DNA from 3 places in the Saccharothrix ecbatanensis genome. Region 2 is predicted to be linked to each of the others. Evidence: riboswitches for the same ligand, from Rfam matches in the RefSeq annotation. Region 2 holds a riboswitch; each other region holds the start of a gene.
The links. Region 2 has a riboswitch for S-adenosylmethionine ahead of F4560_RS24125 (aminotransferase class V-fold PLP-dependent enzyme). Riboswitches for the same ligand answer to the same signal wherever they lie in the genome.
Positions count from the first base shown of each region.

Region 1 (4,699 bases), 3.2 Mb from region 2:
CATGGACGGCGGTGGGAAGCCCGAGGTGGCCAAGGGCGCGTACGAGGTCGTGGTCGGCGACGGAAAGGCCCGGTTCACGGTGCGGTGAGGCCCGGCCCACGGTGCGGTGAGGCTCGGCTCGGCTCCGGTCTCTGTTCACAGTGTCGGTTCACGGTGCGGTGAGAGGGCTCGGTTCACCGTGCGGTGAGCTGCCCTGATATCCTTCTCGGCCGTACCCGCGCGGCATTCCGCTGTGGAGGAAAACCGCCCCTTCGTGGGGCGGAGCCGGTGACAAGCGCGGTACGACTCCGAGACCGAGGAAAAGGTGGCTTTCGCGTGGCGAACATCAAGTCCCAGCTGAAGCGGATCAAGACCAACGAGAAGGCGCGCCTGCGCAACAAGGCCGTCAAGTCGTCGCTCAAGACCGCGATCCGCAAGTTCCGTGAGGCCGCCGAGGCCGGTGACAAGGAGAAGGCCACCGCGCTGGTGCAGGAGGCTTCCCGCAAGCTCGACAAGGCCGTCTCCAAGGGCGTCATCCACGCCAACCAGGCCGCCAACAAGAAGTCGGCGCTCGCCCGTCGCGCCAACCAGATCTGATCTGGTTCTTCTTCACCCAGAAGCGCCGCTCCCCCGCACGTGGTGGGCGGCGCTTCTGCGTTGTCTGTGTTGTTGCCGACGTTGTTGCGGCACCTCGCGTGCACCGTGGCCAGCGCCTAGCGTGCGCCGTAGCCCGCGCCCAGCGCGCGCCGTTGCTAGCGCTTCCCCTGCGCGGTTACCAGCACCCAGCGTGCGTCCTTGCTAGCGCTTGCCGTGCGCGGCGACGATCTTCAACACCGCGCGCTCCAGGGCATAGCCGGAATCGGCCGCGACACCCTTCACATCGGCGTTCAGATCGGCGACGACCGTCATCGCCGCCGCGAGCCCCGGGTCGTCCCAGCCACGCGACTGGCCCTGGGCCTTCTTCACCTTCCACGGCGGCATGCCGAGCTCGCCCGCCAGCTTGAACGGGTCACCCCGGCCCACCGCGGACACCCGCGCGACCGTGCGCACCGCGTCGGCCAGCGCGTCGGCGACCAGCACGTGCGGCACGCCGAGCTGCATCGCCCACCGCAGTGCCTCCAGCGCACCGGCCCGGTCACCCATCACGGCCTTCTCCGCGACCGCGAACCCCGTCACCTCGGCCCGGCCGCGGTGGTAGCGGCGGACCGCCTCGGCGTCGACCTTGCCGCCGGTGTCGGCGACGAGCTGCGACGACGCCGCCGCCAGCTCGCGCAGGTCCGACCCGACCGCCTCGATCAGCACCGCCACGGCCTCCGGATCGGCCTTGCCACCCGCCGACCGGATCTCGTGGCGCACGAACGCCTCGCGGTCCGCGGCCTTGGTGATCTTGGGGCACTCGGTCACCCTGGCACCGGCCTTGCGCAGCGCCGCGGGCAGGTCCTTGGCCACCTTGCTGCGCCCGCCGCCGGTGTGGATGACGACCACCGTCACGCCGTCCGCCGGCGCCTTGGCGTAGGCGACCACCGCGTCGGCGATCTCCTTGCCGATTTCCTGCGCCGCCTCCAGCGCGATCACCCGGCCTTCGGCGAACAGTGACGGGCTCACCAGTTCGGCCAGCTCAGGCACGGTGAGATCGGTCACGCGGACGCGGGTCAGGTCGGCCTGCGAGTCGGCTTCGCGTGCGGCGTCCAACGCGCCGCGCACAGCGCGCTCGACCAGCAACTCCTCCTCGCCGACGATCAGGTGCACAGCGTCGGGCGTGTCAGCGGGCGAACTCACGGCGCGATCCTCCCACGCGCCACGGGCGTCCGGATGGTGGACGTGTCTGGCTGAGGGTCGGGATCGTGCCGTAGTTTGAAGCCACAACTGAATACCGCTCATCCAGAGGGGCAGAGGGATCGGCCCGAAGAAGCCCCGGCAACCCGTTGTTCAGCGTGCGCTTCACAGCGCGCGCCGGCAATCACGGTGCCAATTCCGACCCGCGACGCGGGAAAGATGAGGAGATACCTCGCGATGACTGCTGTGAGTGTGCCTTCGGCCACCACCTCCTTCGACCTCGGTCCGGCTCGGGCACTGTCGTGCCGTGAATGCGGGCACGAGACGCCGCTCGCCCCCGAGTACGCCTGTATGGAGTGTTTCGGGCCGCTGGAAGTGGCCTACGACTTCGGCCGGGTCCGTCGTGAGGACATCGAAGCCGGCCCCCGCTCGATCTGGCGGTACCGCGGCCTGCTGCCCGTGCCGTCCGACGTGCGGTCACACCCCAACACCGACCCCGGCGGCACCCGCCTGGTCGAGGCCGACCGCCTCGCCAAGGCCCTCGGTGTGCGCAAGGTGTGGGTGAAGGACGACACCGGCAACCCGACCCACTCGTTCAAGGACCGCGTCGTCGGCGTAGCCCTCGCCGCCGCCCGCGAACTCGGCTTCAAGGTGCTGGCCTGCCCGTCCACCGGCAACCTGGCCAACGCCGTCGCCGCCGCGGCGGCCCGTGCCGGCTGGCAGTCGGTGGTCCTGGTGCCCTCCTCTCTGGAGCGGGCGAAGATCCTGATGACGGCCGTCTACGGCGGCGACCTGATCACCGTCGACGGCAACTACGACGACGTGAACCGGCTGGCCCAGGAACTGGCCGCCGAGCACGAGGACTGGGCGTTCGTCAACGTCAACGTCCGGCCCTACTACGCCGAGGGCTCCAAGACGCTGGGCTACGAGGTCGCCGAACAGCTCGGCTGGCGGCTGCCCGACCAGATCGTGGTGCCCATCGCGTCCGGCTCCCAGCTGACCAAGGTCGACAAGGCGTTCCGCGAGTTCGGCAGCCTCGGCCTGGTCGAGGAGACCCCGTACCGGGTGTTCGGCGCCCAGGCGACCGGCTGCTCCCCCGTCTCGGCCGCTTTCAAGTCCGGCCTCGACGTGGTCACCCCGGTCCGCCCGGACACCATCGCCCGGTCGCTGGCGATCGGCGCGCCGGCCGACGGCCCCTACGTGCTGGACGCCGTCCGCCGCACCAACGGCGCGATCGAGGACGTCACCGACGAAGAGGTCGTCGAGGGCATCCGCCTGCTGGCCAAGACCGAGGGCATCTTCGCGGAGACCGCCGGCGGCGTCACCGTGGCGACCGCGAAGAAGCTCATCGAGACCGGCCAACTCGACCCGGACGGCGAGACCGTCCTGCTGATCACCGGTGACGGCCTCAAGACGCTGGACGCCCTCGGCGACCGGGTCGGCCCGAGGGCCAACGTCCCGCCGTCGGCGGAGGCCGTGCTGAAGGCACTCCAGGACTGAGCCCGGCAGCAACGCGGCCGGCACTGCGCTCGGCAGACCGGGGCCTGGTCATCGACCCGGCCCCGGTAAGTCCGGCGGTGCCGCGGTCACAGGGCGATCCGCGGTCACAGCGCGATCCTGGAGGAGCGCAGCCAGCCGGTTCGAGGGAACGCGGCCAGCTCCGGCAGGACGTGCGGTCCGACTTGTTCGGTGACGACCCGCCAAGCGGTCAGCATCTGGGGCCACGGGCGTTTCGCCTTCTCCTGGTTGTAGCGCTCGGCGTGCCATTCCTCCGGCGGTATGGCGAGGTCGGCGTCGAACAGGGCGTCGGAGATCAGCCGGTAGGCGGTGTCGGCGGCGGGCACCTGTGCCATCCGGATGACGCCGGTGACGGTGGCCCGGGCCACGATGCCCCGGTCGCCACCACGCAGGTCCTCGCACACGTAATACGTGAAGGCCGGCCGCAGTTCGTCTCGTGGCCACGGTTCGGCGGTGTAGCCGGGCTGCCACAGCGCCCAGGCCACCGCCCGGTTGCCGCCCTGCCGCACCCAGCCCGAGTGCAGTCGGATCCAGACGTCGTTGTTCCTCATCGTTCTCCCCTTGTCCGTGATCGGATGGGTCGCCACCCCTGCGGGCGACCCGTGGCCCGTGCGGGCCGGCCAGGACGGCGGTGTCGCCGTCGCGATCTGTGCGCAACACCAGCGCGCCGTGCCTCGTCAACGCGTCGACCAGCACCCCGCTGGGGTGGCCGTAGCGGTTGCCCGCGCCGACGCTCACCAAGGCGATCCGCGGCCGGACCGCGGTGAGGAACGCCGGTGACGAGTACCTCGATCCGTGATGCGGCACCTTCAACACGTCGGCTCGCAAGTCGACGTGCCCGCCGAGCAGGTCCGCCTGCCCGGCCAACTCGATGTCCCCGGTCAACAGCACCCGCCCGGCCGCGGTGGAGGCCCGCAGGACCAGCGACGCGTCGTTGACCGCCGTGTTCGTCTTCGTCCCGTCCGCCGGATCCGTGCGCGGACCCAGCACGTCGAGGTCCAGGCCCGGCCAGCTCAACCGCTGCCCGGCGTCCAGCTCGACCACGCGGACCCCCGCCGTCCGCGCCCGTTCCCGCACCTCCTCCCAAGCCCACTCCGGCTGCCGCGACGGCCCGACCGCCACCGCACCCACTCCTCGATCCGCCAACACCGCCGCCAACCCGCCGACGTGATCGGCGTGCAGGTGGCTGAGCACCACCAACGGGATGCGCCGCACCCCGAGCCGCCGCAGGCAGGACAGCACCGGCACCGGGTCCGGCCCTGTATCGACCAGCACCGCCCGGTCGCGCTCGGCGGTGGCGAGGACCACCGCGTCGCCCTGTCCGACGTCGCACGCCACCACCGACCAGCCGGACGCCGGCCAACCCGGCGAGATCACGCTCACCGGCACGACCACCACCACCGCGCCGACCGCGACCGCCACAACC
Region 1 covers NZ_JACHMO010000001.1:8,949,416-8,954,114, reverse strand. The annotation lists gene F4560_RS39840 (glycoside hydrolase family 3 N-terminal domain-containing protein) at 1-88, shown strand, start outside; gene rpsT (30S ribosomal protein S20) at 316-576, shown strand; gene holA (DNA polymerase III subunit delta) at 778-1,758, opposite strand; SAM riboswitch class I at 1,854-1,981, shown strand; gene thrC (threonine synthase) at 1,993-3,255, shown strand; partial or broken gene F4560_RS39820 (DNA internalization-related competence protein ComEC/Rec2) at 3,844-4,699, opposite strand, start outside.
Region 1: another riboswitch for S-adenosylmethionine. It lies ahead of thrC (threonine synthase); the one in region 2 lies ahead of F4560_RS24125 (aminotransferase class V-fold PLP-dependent enzyme).

Region 2 (4,699 bases):
CCCGGCCGCTCCCGCCGGCGGGCCTGGTCCACCAGCTGGTTGCGGATCGTCTTCACCAGCCAAGCACGTCTCGACGGCGGGGCGATCACCGGCCAGTTCCGCCACGCGCCGACGAACGCCTCCTGCACCGCGGACTCGTGGTCCAGATGAGGCGACATCACCGCCGCGAAGCGGAACAACCGCGTGCGCTCCCGGTGGTAGAAGTCGCTGAAGGTGGCCGCGTGGTCGTCGGGATCCTCCGGCGTCACGAACCCTCCCCCCTCTGGTCCCGGTACCGGGTAGACGGACGAGACCGGGGGTTGTGGAGGAAATCCGGTCAAGCGGGTTGCTTCACGCTCCTCTCGGTCGCCGTGCGCATCAAGCGGACCCACGGAGACCACCTGGCCCGGTGAACGGGCGGGTGGCCGAGCGCGCGGGCGGCGTTGTCCAGCAGGTCCTCGATGAGCGCGTCGTGCAGCCACCGCACCGCCAGCGGCCACCCCAACCGCATCAGGCCGCGCGTCCGAGCGGCGATCGTGTGCTTCAAGCCACCCGGCACCGCTTCCAGCACGTGCGTCCCGACCAGCCCGAAGCTCGGCGCGAACGTGAACTCGACCCGTTGACCGGGGACGTGGTCGGTGCAGCTGTAGCGGATGAACGCGTGCCCGCCCTTCGCGCCGACGCCCAGCGGCCGGTCGAGGACCAGCGGGGGCCAGGCCCCGGGCCACAGCTCCACGATTCTGTCGATCACTTCCGCGCTGTCGGGGATCTGCCGGACGTGCACGTTCTCGATCATCACAACCTCCATACGCTACCGTATGGTAAGCGACCGTACGGTAGCGTATGGAGCCGTGGCAAGGCGGACGCAGGACGACTGGACCGGGGTGGCTCTCCGTGCTTTGGCCGAGGGCGGGGTGGCGGCGGTCGCGGTGGAACCGCTCGCGGCGCGGCTCGGCGCGACCAAGGGCAGCGCCTACTGGCACTTCCCCAACCGGGAGGCCCTGCTCAAAGCCACCCTCGAACGCTGGGAACGCCGGCACACCGAGGCCGTGATCGAGATCGTCGAGTCGGTGCCGGACCCGCTGGAGAAGCTGCGGGTGCTGTTCGGCAAGGTGCTGGAGGACGTGGAGGACGGCGCGGTCGAGCTGGCCCTGCTCGCGGCCAAGGACGACCCGGTCGTGGCACCCGTCCTGCGCCGCGTCACGGACCGCCGCATCGGCTACCTGCAGGACCTGTTCGGCGAACTCGGCTTCACCGCCGAGCAGGCGCACCAGCGGGCCGTCCTGGCGTACTCGGTCTACCTCGGGCAGGCCCAGCTGCTGTCGTCCGCGCCGGACCTGGTCAAGGCGCGGCGCGCGTTGCTGGAGGAGACGCTGGCTGTCATGACGCACCGTGCCTGACGTGTTCAGGTTCACCATTCGGGTGAAGCCGGGTGCGAAGCGGGAGGCCGTCGGCGGCCGGTGGGGTGACGACGCGCTCGTCGTCGCGGTCGCCGCGCCCGCCGTGGAAGGCAAGGCGAACGAGGCCGTGCGGAAGGCGCTGGCCAGGGCGTTCGGCGTGCGGAAGCAGGACGTCGACGTCATCGCGGGCGAACGCGGCCGGGACAAGGTCATCCAGGTCGACCCCGCGCCCGCCGGAGCCGCGGACGTGTTGGCCCGCCTGCTCGACGGCTAGCCGTGATCATCGGCCGGTGACACTCCGTGCGTTCCGAATTCGTCCATCTCGGTGTCACCAGGGAGAATGACCCGACGGTCGATGACAGCGGGGAACGACGCGTGGAGGTCGAGTGGGCGGTGTGACGGGCTTCCTCGGCATCGCCGCCGCGGTTCTCCTGCTTTCGGTCATCGCGGTCAGGGTGTCGATCCGGCTCGGGTTGCCGTCCCTCCTGCTCTACCTGGGCATCGGCGTGCTGCTCGGCGAGGCCGTGGTCGGCATCGAGTTCGAGGACGCCGACCTGACCCGGTCACTGGGCACGGCCGCGCTCGTGCTGATCCTCACCGAGGGCGGTATCACCAGCCGGTGGAGCGAGGTGCGGCCCGCGCTGGGCCTGGGCATCGCGCTGTCCACGGTGTCCGTCGGCGTGAGCATCGCGGTGACGGGGTTCGCGCTGCACTTCCTGCTGGACATGGACTGGCGCACCGCGTTGCTGTGGGGCGCCGTGCTGTCGTCCACCGACGCCGCGGCCGTGTTCAGCGTGCTGCGCGGGGTGGGCGTGGGCAAGCGGCTCATCGGCCCGCTGGAGCTGGAGTCCGGCATCAACGACGCGCCGGTGTACATCGCCGTCGTGCTGCTGGCCGCACCCGAGCCGATCACGTGGACCGCGCCGCTGCTGATGGCCTACGAGCTGATCGCCGGCGCGGTGATCGGCATCGCGCTCGGCTGGCTGGGCGGCATCGGACTGCGCCGCGCCGCACTGCCCGCCACCGGCCTGTACCCGCTGGCCACGGTCGCCGTGTGCCTGCTCGCCTACACCGTGGGCGACCTCGCGCACGCGTCCGGCTTCCTCGCCGTCTACATCGCCGCCCTGGTGCTCGGCAACGCCCGGCTGCCGCACCGGGCGGACACCCTGTCGTTCGCCGAAGGGCTGGGCTGGATCGCGCAGATCGGCCTGTTCGTGCTGCTCGGCCTGTACGCGTCGCCTGGCCGGCTGCTCGACGCGCTGGTCCCGGCGCTGGTCGCGGGGGCCGTGCTGGTGCTGCTGGCCCGGCCGCTGTCGGTGCTGTGCGCCGCGCTGCCGTTCCGGGTGCCCTGGCGGGAACAGGTGTTCATCTCGTGGTCCGGGCTGCGCGGCGCCGTGCCGATCGTGTTCGCCCTGATCCCGCTGATCCAGGGCGTGCCGGGCGCGCAACAGCTGGTCGACGCGGTGTTCGTGCTGGTCGTGGTGCTGACCCTGGTGCAGGGGACGACCCTGCCGTGGCTCGCCAAGTGGCTGAAGCTGGTCAAGTCCGGTGAGGCGCAGGAAGTGCAGGTCGACTCGTCGGCGCTGGACGAGCTGGGCGCGGAACTCCTCCAGGTCCGCATCCAGCGCGGCTCCAAGCTGCACGGCGTCTACCTGTCCGAACTGCGGCTGCCGCCGGGGTCGTCGGTGAGCCTCGTCGTCCGCGACAAGGACGGCTTCACACCGCAGCCGACGACCCGGTTGCAGGAGCACGACCAGCTGCTGGTCGTGTGCACGGAGGCCATGCGCACGGCGACCGAGCAGCGCATCAGGGCCGTGGACCGGGCCGGCCGGTTCGCCCGCTGGAAGGGCGATGTAGGTCTGCCGTGACCGGGTCTCCCAGGATGTGAACGCCCTCGACGTGAGCGGGCGCACTGGGTTACCTTCGACGTGAAGGTCATGAGTGCCAGCGACAAGCCCGGGCTTGCTGGCCGGCAACCCTCCTCCGCGGTGGGGTGCCCCCGGTGAGGACCTGGCCTGGCGCGCAGGGCGCCCGGCAAGCGCGGGCTCCCTCTCCGGCGGGGTCCCGGACCCCGGAGGCGTCACGTCATGACCGTCGCTGTTCCCCGAATCTCTGTTGCCGCGCTGCCGCGCGTCGTCGGTTCCACGCTGCGAGTGCCGTTGGTGACCGGTGAGCGCGTCGAGTACGCGAACCTCGACCACGCGGCCAGCGCGCCCTGTCTGGAGCAGGTCCGCGACGCGGTGGACGAGCTGCTGCCCTGGTACGCCAGCGTGCACCGGGGCGCGGGCTTCGCGTCCCAGGTCAGCACCAAGGTCTACGAGCAGGCCCGCACGTCCGTCCGCCGGTTCCTCGGCGCCCGTGACACCGACGCCGTCGTGTTCACCCGCAACACCACCGACGCGCTGAACCTGCTGGCCAGGAGCGTGCCGAAGCACACCGCCGTGATCCTGTTCGACACCGAGCACCACGCCGCGCTGCTGCCGTGGCGCGGTCCGAACGTCCGCCGCCTGCGTACCCCAGCCTCGCCCGCTACGGCGGTGTTGGACCTGGACCGGGCGTTGCGCGAGGCGCCGGTCGGCCCGCGCCTGGTCGTGGTGACCGGCGCCTCGAACGTCACCGGTGAGGTGTGGCCGGTGGCGGAATTGGCGCGGGTGGCCCGTCGGCACGGCGCCCGGATCGCCCTGGACGCCGCCCAGCTCGCGCCGCACCGCCCGGTTGACGTGCGCGCGCTCGACGTCGACTACACGGTGTTGTCCGGGCACAAGATCTACGCGCCGTTCGGTTCGGGTGTCCTGGTCGGCCGGTCCGACTGGTTGCAGGCCGCCGAGCCGTACCTGGTGGGCGGCGGGGCGACTTCCCGCGTCACGGACCACGGCGACCGGCTGGGCGTGGCCTGGTCCGCGGTGCCCGAGCGGCACGAGGCCGGCACGCCGAACGTGGTGGGCGTGCACGCCCTGGCCGTGGCCTGTGACGTGCTGGGTCGGAGCTGGGAGCAGACCGTCGAGCACGAGCGCGCGCTCCTGGCCAGGCTCCGCGCGGGCCTCGCGACCGTTCCCGGCGTGCACGAGCTGGCTCTTTTCGGCGCCGAGCACGACCGGGTGGGTGTGGTGAGCTTCACCGCCGGCGGTCAGGACGTCGGCTACCTCGCCGCGGCGCTGTCCGCCGAACACGGCATCGGCGTGCGTGACGGCGCGTTCTGCGCTCACATCGCCGTGCACCGTCTTGCGCACGGCGAGCGCGCGCTGCGGGCGTCCATCGGCCTGGGCACGACCGAAGAGCACGTGGACCGTTTCGTGGCCGCGCTGCGCACGCTCGTCACC
Region 2 covers NZ_JACHMO010000001.1:5,735,735-5,740,433, reverse strand. The annotation lists gene F4560_RS24150 (RNA polymerase sigma factor) at 1-248, opposite strand, end outside; gene F4560_RS24145 (SRPBCC family protein) at 317-775, opposite strand; gene F4560_RS24140 (TetR/AcrR family transcriptional regulator) at 831-1,379, shown strand; gene F4560_RS24135 (DUF167 domain-containing protein) at 1,381-1,653, shown strand; gene F4560_RS24130 (potassium/proton antiporter) at 1,775-3,247, shown strand; SAM riboswitch class IV at 3,313-3,426, shown strand; gene F4560_RS24125 (aminotransferase class V-fold PLP-dependent enzyme) at 3,467-4,699, shown strand, end outside.

Region 3 (4,699 bases), 2.5 Mb from region 2:
GGACCTACGAGTCCACCGTGGGTGAGATCCTCGCCGACGAGGGCATCACGATCGGCGATCACGACGTGCTCAGCCCGTCACCCCAGACGAAGGTCAGCGACGGCGGGAAGATCTCGCTGGACCGCGGCCGGCTGGTGAAGATGACGGTCGACGGCGAGCAGCGCGAGGGCTGGGTCCGCTCGGTCACCGTGGACGAGGCGCTGGACCAGCTCCAGGTGCCCGACGAAGGCGCGTGGGTCTCCCACGACCGCGGCATGGACGTGCCGCTCCAGGGCATCGCGCTGGAGGTCAAGAGCCTCAAGACCGTCACGGTCTACGACGGCGGCAACGCGCCCCGGCAGCTGCAGACCACGGCGGTGACCGTGGACGAGCTGATGAAGGCCGAGAACCTGTCGCTCGGGCCGGACGACAAGCTCGAAACGGCGCTGGACCTCAAGGTCACGAACGGCGCCGAGGTGCACATCACCCGCACCGGCGTGTCGGTGATCAACGCGACGGAGGCCATCCAGCCGCCCGTCGAGGAGATCAAAGACGACACGATGATGAAGGGCCAGAAAGAGGTCCTGGAGCCGGGTGTGCCCGGTGAGCAGATCGTCACCTACCGCGTCACGGTGAAGAACGGCGCCGAGATCGGCCGCGAGAAGCTGGGCGCGAAGGTCACCAAGGAGCCGGTCGCCAAGAAGGTCAAGGTCGGCACCAAGCTGCCGCCCGACGGCGAGGTGTGGGACCGGCTGGCCAACTGCGAGGCCACCGGCAACTGGGCCATCAACACCGGCAACGGCTACTACGGCGGCCTCCAGTTCAACAAGGGCACGTGGGACGCCTACGGCGGCAGCCAGTACGCCGCGTACCCGCACCAGGCCTCGCGTGAGCAGCAGATCGCGATCGCGACCAAGCTCCGCGACGCCCGCGGCGGCTACTCCGCCTGGCCCCACTGCCAGCAAAAGCTCGGCTTGCCGTAAGAATGCGTTTGTGACTGAGGATTCGATGTCGGCCGGGTCGGGGAGTTCGCTCCTCGGCCCGGCCGATGTCCGTCGGCTGGCGGCCGAGCTGGACATCCGCCCCACCAAGAAGCTCGGCCAGAACTTCGTGCACGACCCCAACACGGTGCGGCGCATCGTGTCCGCGGCCGGGCTGCGCGCCGACGACGTGGTGCTGGAGGTCGGCCCCGGCCTGGGTTCGCTGACGTTGGCGTTGCTGCCGTCGTGCCGCGCGCTGGTGGCCGTGGAGATCGACGGGGTGCTGGCGGACCGCCTGCCGGTGACGGTGGCGGAGCGCGCGCCTGGGCTCGCCGACCGGTTGAGCGTGGTGCACGCCGATGCGATGCGCGTCACACCGTCCGACATGCCCGTGGAGCCGACCGCCCTCGTCGCGAACCTGCCCTACAACATCGCGGTGCCCGTGGTGCTGCACCTGCTGGCCGAGCTGCCGTCGTTGCGCACCGGGCTGGTGATGGTGCAGTCCGAGGTCGCCGACCGGATGGCCGCCGGACCGGGCAGCAAGGTCTACGGCGTGCCCAGCGTCAAACTCGCCTGGTACGCGGACGCGCGGCGGGCCGGTCCGGTGCCGCGCTCGGTGTTCTGGCCGGTTCCCAACGTGGACTCCGCGCTGGTCGCGTTCGAACGTCACCCACCGCTGTCCACTGTGGATCAGAAACAGCTGTTCTCGTTGGTGGACGCGGCTTTCGCGCAGCGGCGCAAGATGCTCCGGGGCGCGTTGTCCGGTTGGGCCGGTTCGGCGGCCGAGGCGCAGCGCTTGCTCGTCGAGGCGGGCGTCGATCCGGCGGTGCGCGGCGAACAACTGGACGTCAGGGACTTCATCCGGATAGCCGAGGCCGCTGCCGCTCGATAGACGATGATCTTTCGGCCGAAAGTGTGATTTGCCGGACGATCCCGTTTCAGGCTTGCGTCGATCGGGTCTCGTCAGGTCTACTCGTGTTGCCATCCCGAGCGGCTGAGAGACCTGGCTCTACGACGCCGCAGCAACCACCCCTCCACGGGGGCAGGTGCTTCCGCCAGGATCGATGGAGGATCACGTGCCCAGGATGCGAATGCTCACCCGCCGGCGGGTAGTCGACCACGGCCGCCGCACGTCTTCGGCCTGTCGCAGCTCCTCCTAGCCCTAGGCGCTTTCGAATCTCCCTGCGTCCTTCCGCGGGACACCCTTCTGAGCTGAGCCGCCGGTCCGGCACGCCCTGAGCGTGCCCGGCCGCATGCAGTCGTGGAGCGAAACGTGATCACTGTCGAGAACCTCACCAAGACCTTCCCCGGGAGTACCGGGCAGGTTCGCGCGCTGGACGGCGTGAACCTGGACGTCGCCGCGGGCACCGTCCTCGGCGTCGTCGGCCCCAGCGGTTCGGGCAAGTCCACGCTCGCCCGGTGCGTCGGGCTGCTGGAGCGCCCGGACAGCGGCTCGATCCGCGTCGACGGCACCGACCTCGTCTCGCTCGACGGCATCGCGCTGCGTGCCGCCCGCCGGCAGATCGGCGTTGTGCCGCAAGGGGATTCCCTGCTCCGCCAGCGCACCGCCGCGGGCAACGTCGCGCTGCCGCTTGAGGCCGCGGGCGTCGCCGGGCCGCAGCGCCGCAACCGCGTCGCCGAACTCCTCGACCTGGTCGGCCTGACCGACAAGGCGGGCTCGTACCCCGACCAGCTGTCCGGTGGCCAGCGCCAGCGGATCGCGGTCGCCCGCGCGCTCGCCGCGTCGCCATCCGTGCTGTTGGCCGACGAGCCGACGTCCGCGCTCGACCCCGACACCACCGGCTCGGTGCTCGCCGTGCTGGACCGCGCGCGGGCCGAGCTGGGCGTCACGGTGCTCGTGGTCACGCACGACATGGGCGTGGTCCGGCGGATTTGCGACGACGTCGCGGTGCTGGAGAACGGCCGGGTCGTGGAGCACGGCAAGGTGCTCGACCTGGTGTCGGACGCCGCGAGCCGCACGGCCTCGTCGCTGCTGCCCGCCGTGGACCAGAACCCGGCGCTTGAGGGTTCGTTCGACCGGGTGGCGGACATCGTGCTGGTCGGCTTCGCGGCCGTCGGCGCGCTGCTGCCCGAGGCGACCAGCCGGTTCGGCGTCGACCTGAACCTGTTGGGCGGCGGCCTGACCAGGCTGGGGGAGACCCCGGTCGCGCGGTTCCGGGTCGGGCTGAAGGGCGAGCGCGCGGACTCGGCGCTGGAGTGGATCTCGGAGGCGGGCGGCTCGGTGCGGCGGACCCTGTCGGGTCCCCAGGGAGTAGCTGCGTGAGGTCTGCGACACCCTGGTCGGAGGTCTTCGACCAACTGCTCGTGGCTACCGGCGAGACGTTGTACATGGTGGTGGTCTCGACCGTCATCGCGGTTCTGCTCGGCACACCCGTCGGCATCTGGCTCCAGCTCACCGCTCCCGGTGGGCTGAGGCCGCGGCCGGTGCTCCACAAGGTCCTCGGGTTCGTGGTGGACCTCGGCCGTTCCATGCCGTTCCTGGTGCTGCTGGTCGTGCTCACGTCGTTGACGAGGCTGTTGCTCAGCAGCACGATCGGGCCCACGGCGGCGATCGTGCCGCTGTCGGTCGGCGCGATCCCGTTCGTCGGCAGGCTGGTGCAGAACGTGCTGTCCGAGGTGCACGTGTCGGTGGTGGAGGCCGCCGTCACGACCGGGTCGTCCACGCTGCGGATCGTGCGCAGCGTGCTGCTCCGCGAGTCGGCTCCCGCCCTGGTCAACGCCGTCGGCGTGACCGCGATCGCGTTGCTCGGCTACTCGGCGATGGCCGGTGTGGTCGGTGGCGGCGGTCTCGGCGACCTCGCCGTGCGGATGGGCTACCAGCGGTTCAACGACCGTTATCTGTGGAGCACGGTCGTCGTGCTGGCCGTCATCGCCACCGCGATCCAGCTCGTCACCAACCGTGTCGCGCGCGGCGTCGACCGCCGTCGCACCACTTCTGTCTGATTTCTTTCTGTCTGAATTTTCGTAGTAGGACTCTCCCAAAAGGAACGACATGCGTATTCGTGCTGCCCTCGTCGCCGTGCTGCTGACCGCAGTGGGCTGCGGAAGTGGCGACACCGGCGCCGCCTCGGACCCGAACGCGGCCCTGAGGATCGGCGTCAGCCCTGTTCCGCACGCGCAGGTGCTGCGGTACGTGGCGGACAACCTGGCCGCGTCGAAGGGCTTGAAGGTCGAGGTCGTGGAGTTCACCGACTACGTGCAGCCGAACACCGCGCTGGTGGACGGTTCGCTGGACGGGAACTACTTCCAGACCGTGCCGTACCTGGACACGTTCAAGGCCGAGAGCGGCGCGGCGCTGGAGTGGATCGGCCCCGTGCACATCGAGCCGCTCGGCGTGTACTCGAAGAAGCACAAGGCGTTGGCCGACCTGCCGTCCGGTGCGCGGGTGGCCGTGGCGAACGACGCGACGAACGAGGCGCGCGGGCTGAAGCTGCTCCAGGACAACGGCCTGATCAAGGTGAAGCCGGGCACGGAGAAGACGGCGACGATCCGGGACATCGCGGAGAACCCGCGTGGTCTGGAGTTCGTGGAGCTGGAGGCGGCGCAGCTGCCCCGGTCGCTGGACGACACCGATGCGGCTGTGGTCAATGGCAACTACGCCATCGACGCCGGCCTCAAGCCCGCGTCGGACGCGTTGGCGCTGGAGCGTGCCGAGGGCAACCCGAACGCGAACGGGCTGGTGACGCGGGTCGAGCTGAAGGACGACCAGCGGGTGAAGG
Region 3 covers NZ_JACHMO010000001.1:8,192,260-8,196,958, forward strand. The annotation lists gene F4560_RS36210 (resuscitation-promoting factor) at 1-962, shown strand, start outside; gene rsmA (16S rRNA (adenine(1518)-N(6)/adenine(1519)-N(6))-dimethyltransferase RsmA) at 988-1,851, shown strand; SAM riboswitch class I at 1,938-2,030, shown strand; gene F4560_RS36220 (methionine ABC transporter ATP-binding protein) at 2,233-3,243, shown strand; gene F4560_RS36225 (methionine ABC transporter permease) at 3,240-3,923, shown strand; gene F4560_RS36230 (MetQ/NlpA family ABC transporter substrate-binding protein) at 3,973-4,699, shown strand, end outside.
Region 3: another riboswitch for S-adenosylmethionine. It lies ahead of F4560_RS36220 (methionine ABC transporter ATP-binding protein); the one in region 2 lies ahead of F4560_RS24125 (aminotransferase class V-fold PLP-dependent enzyme).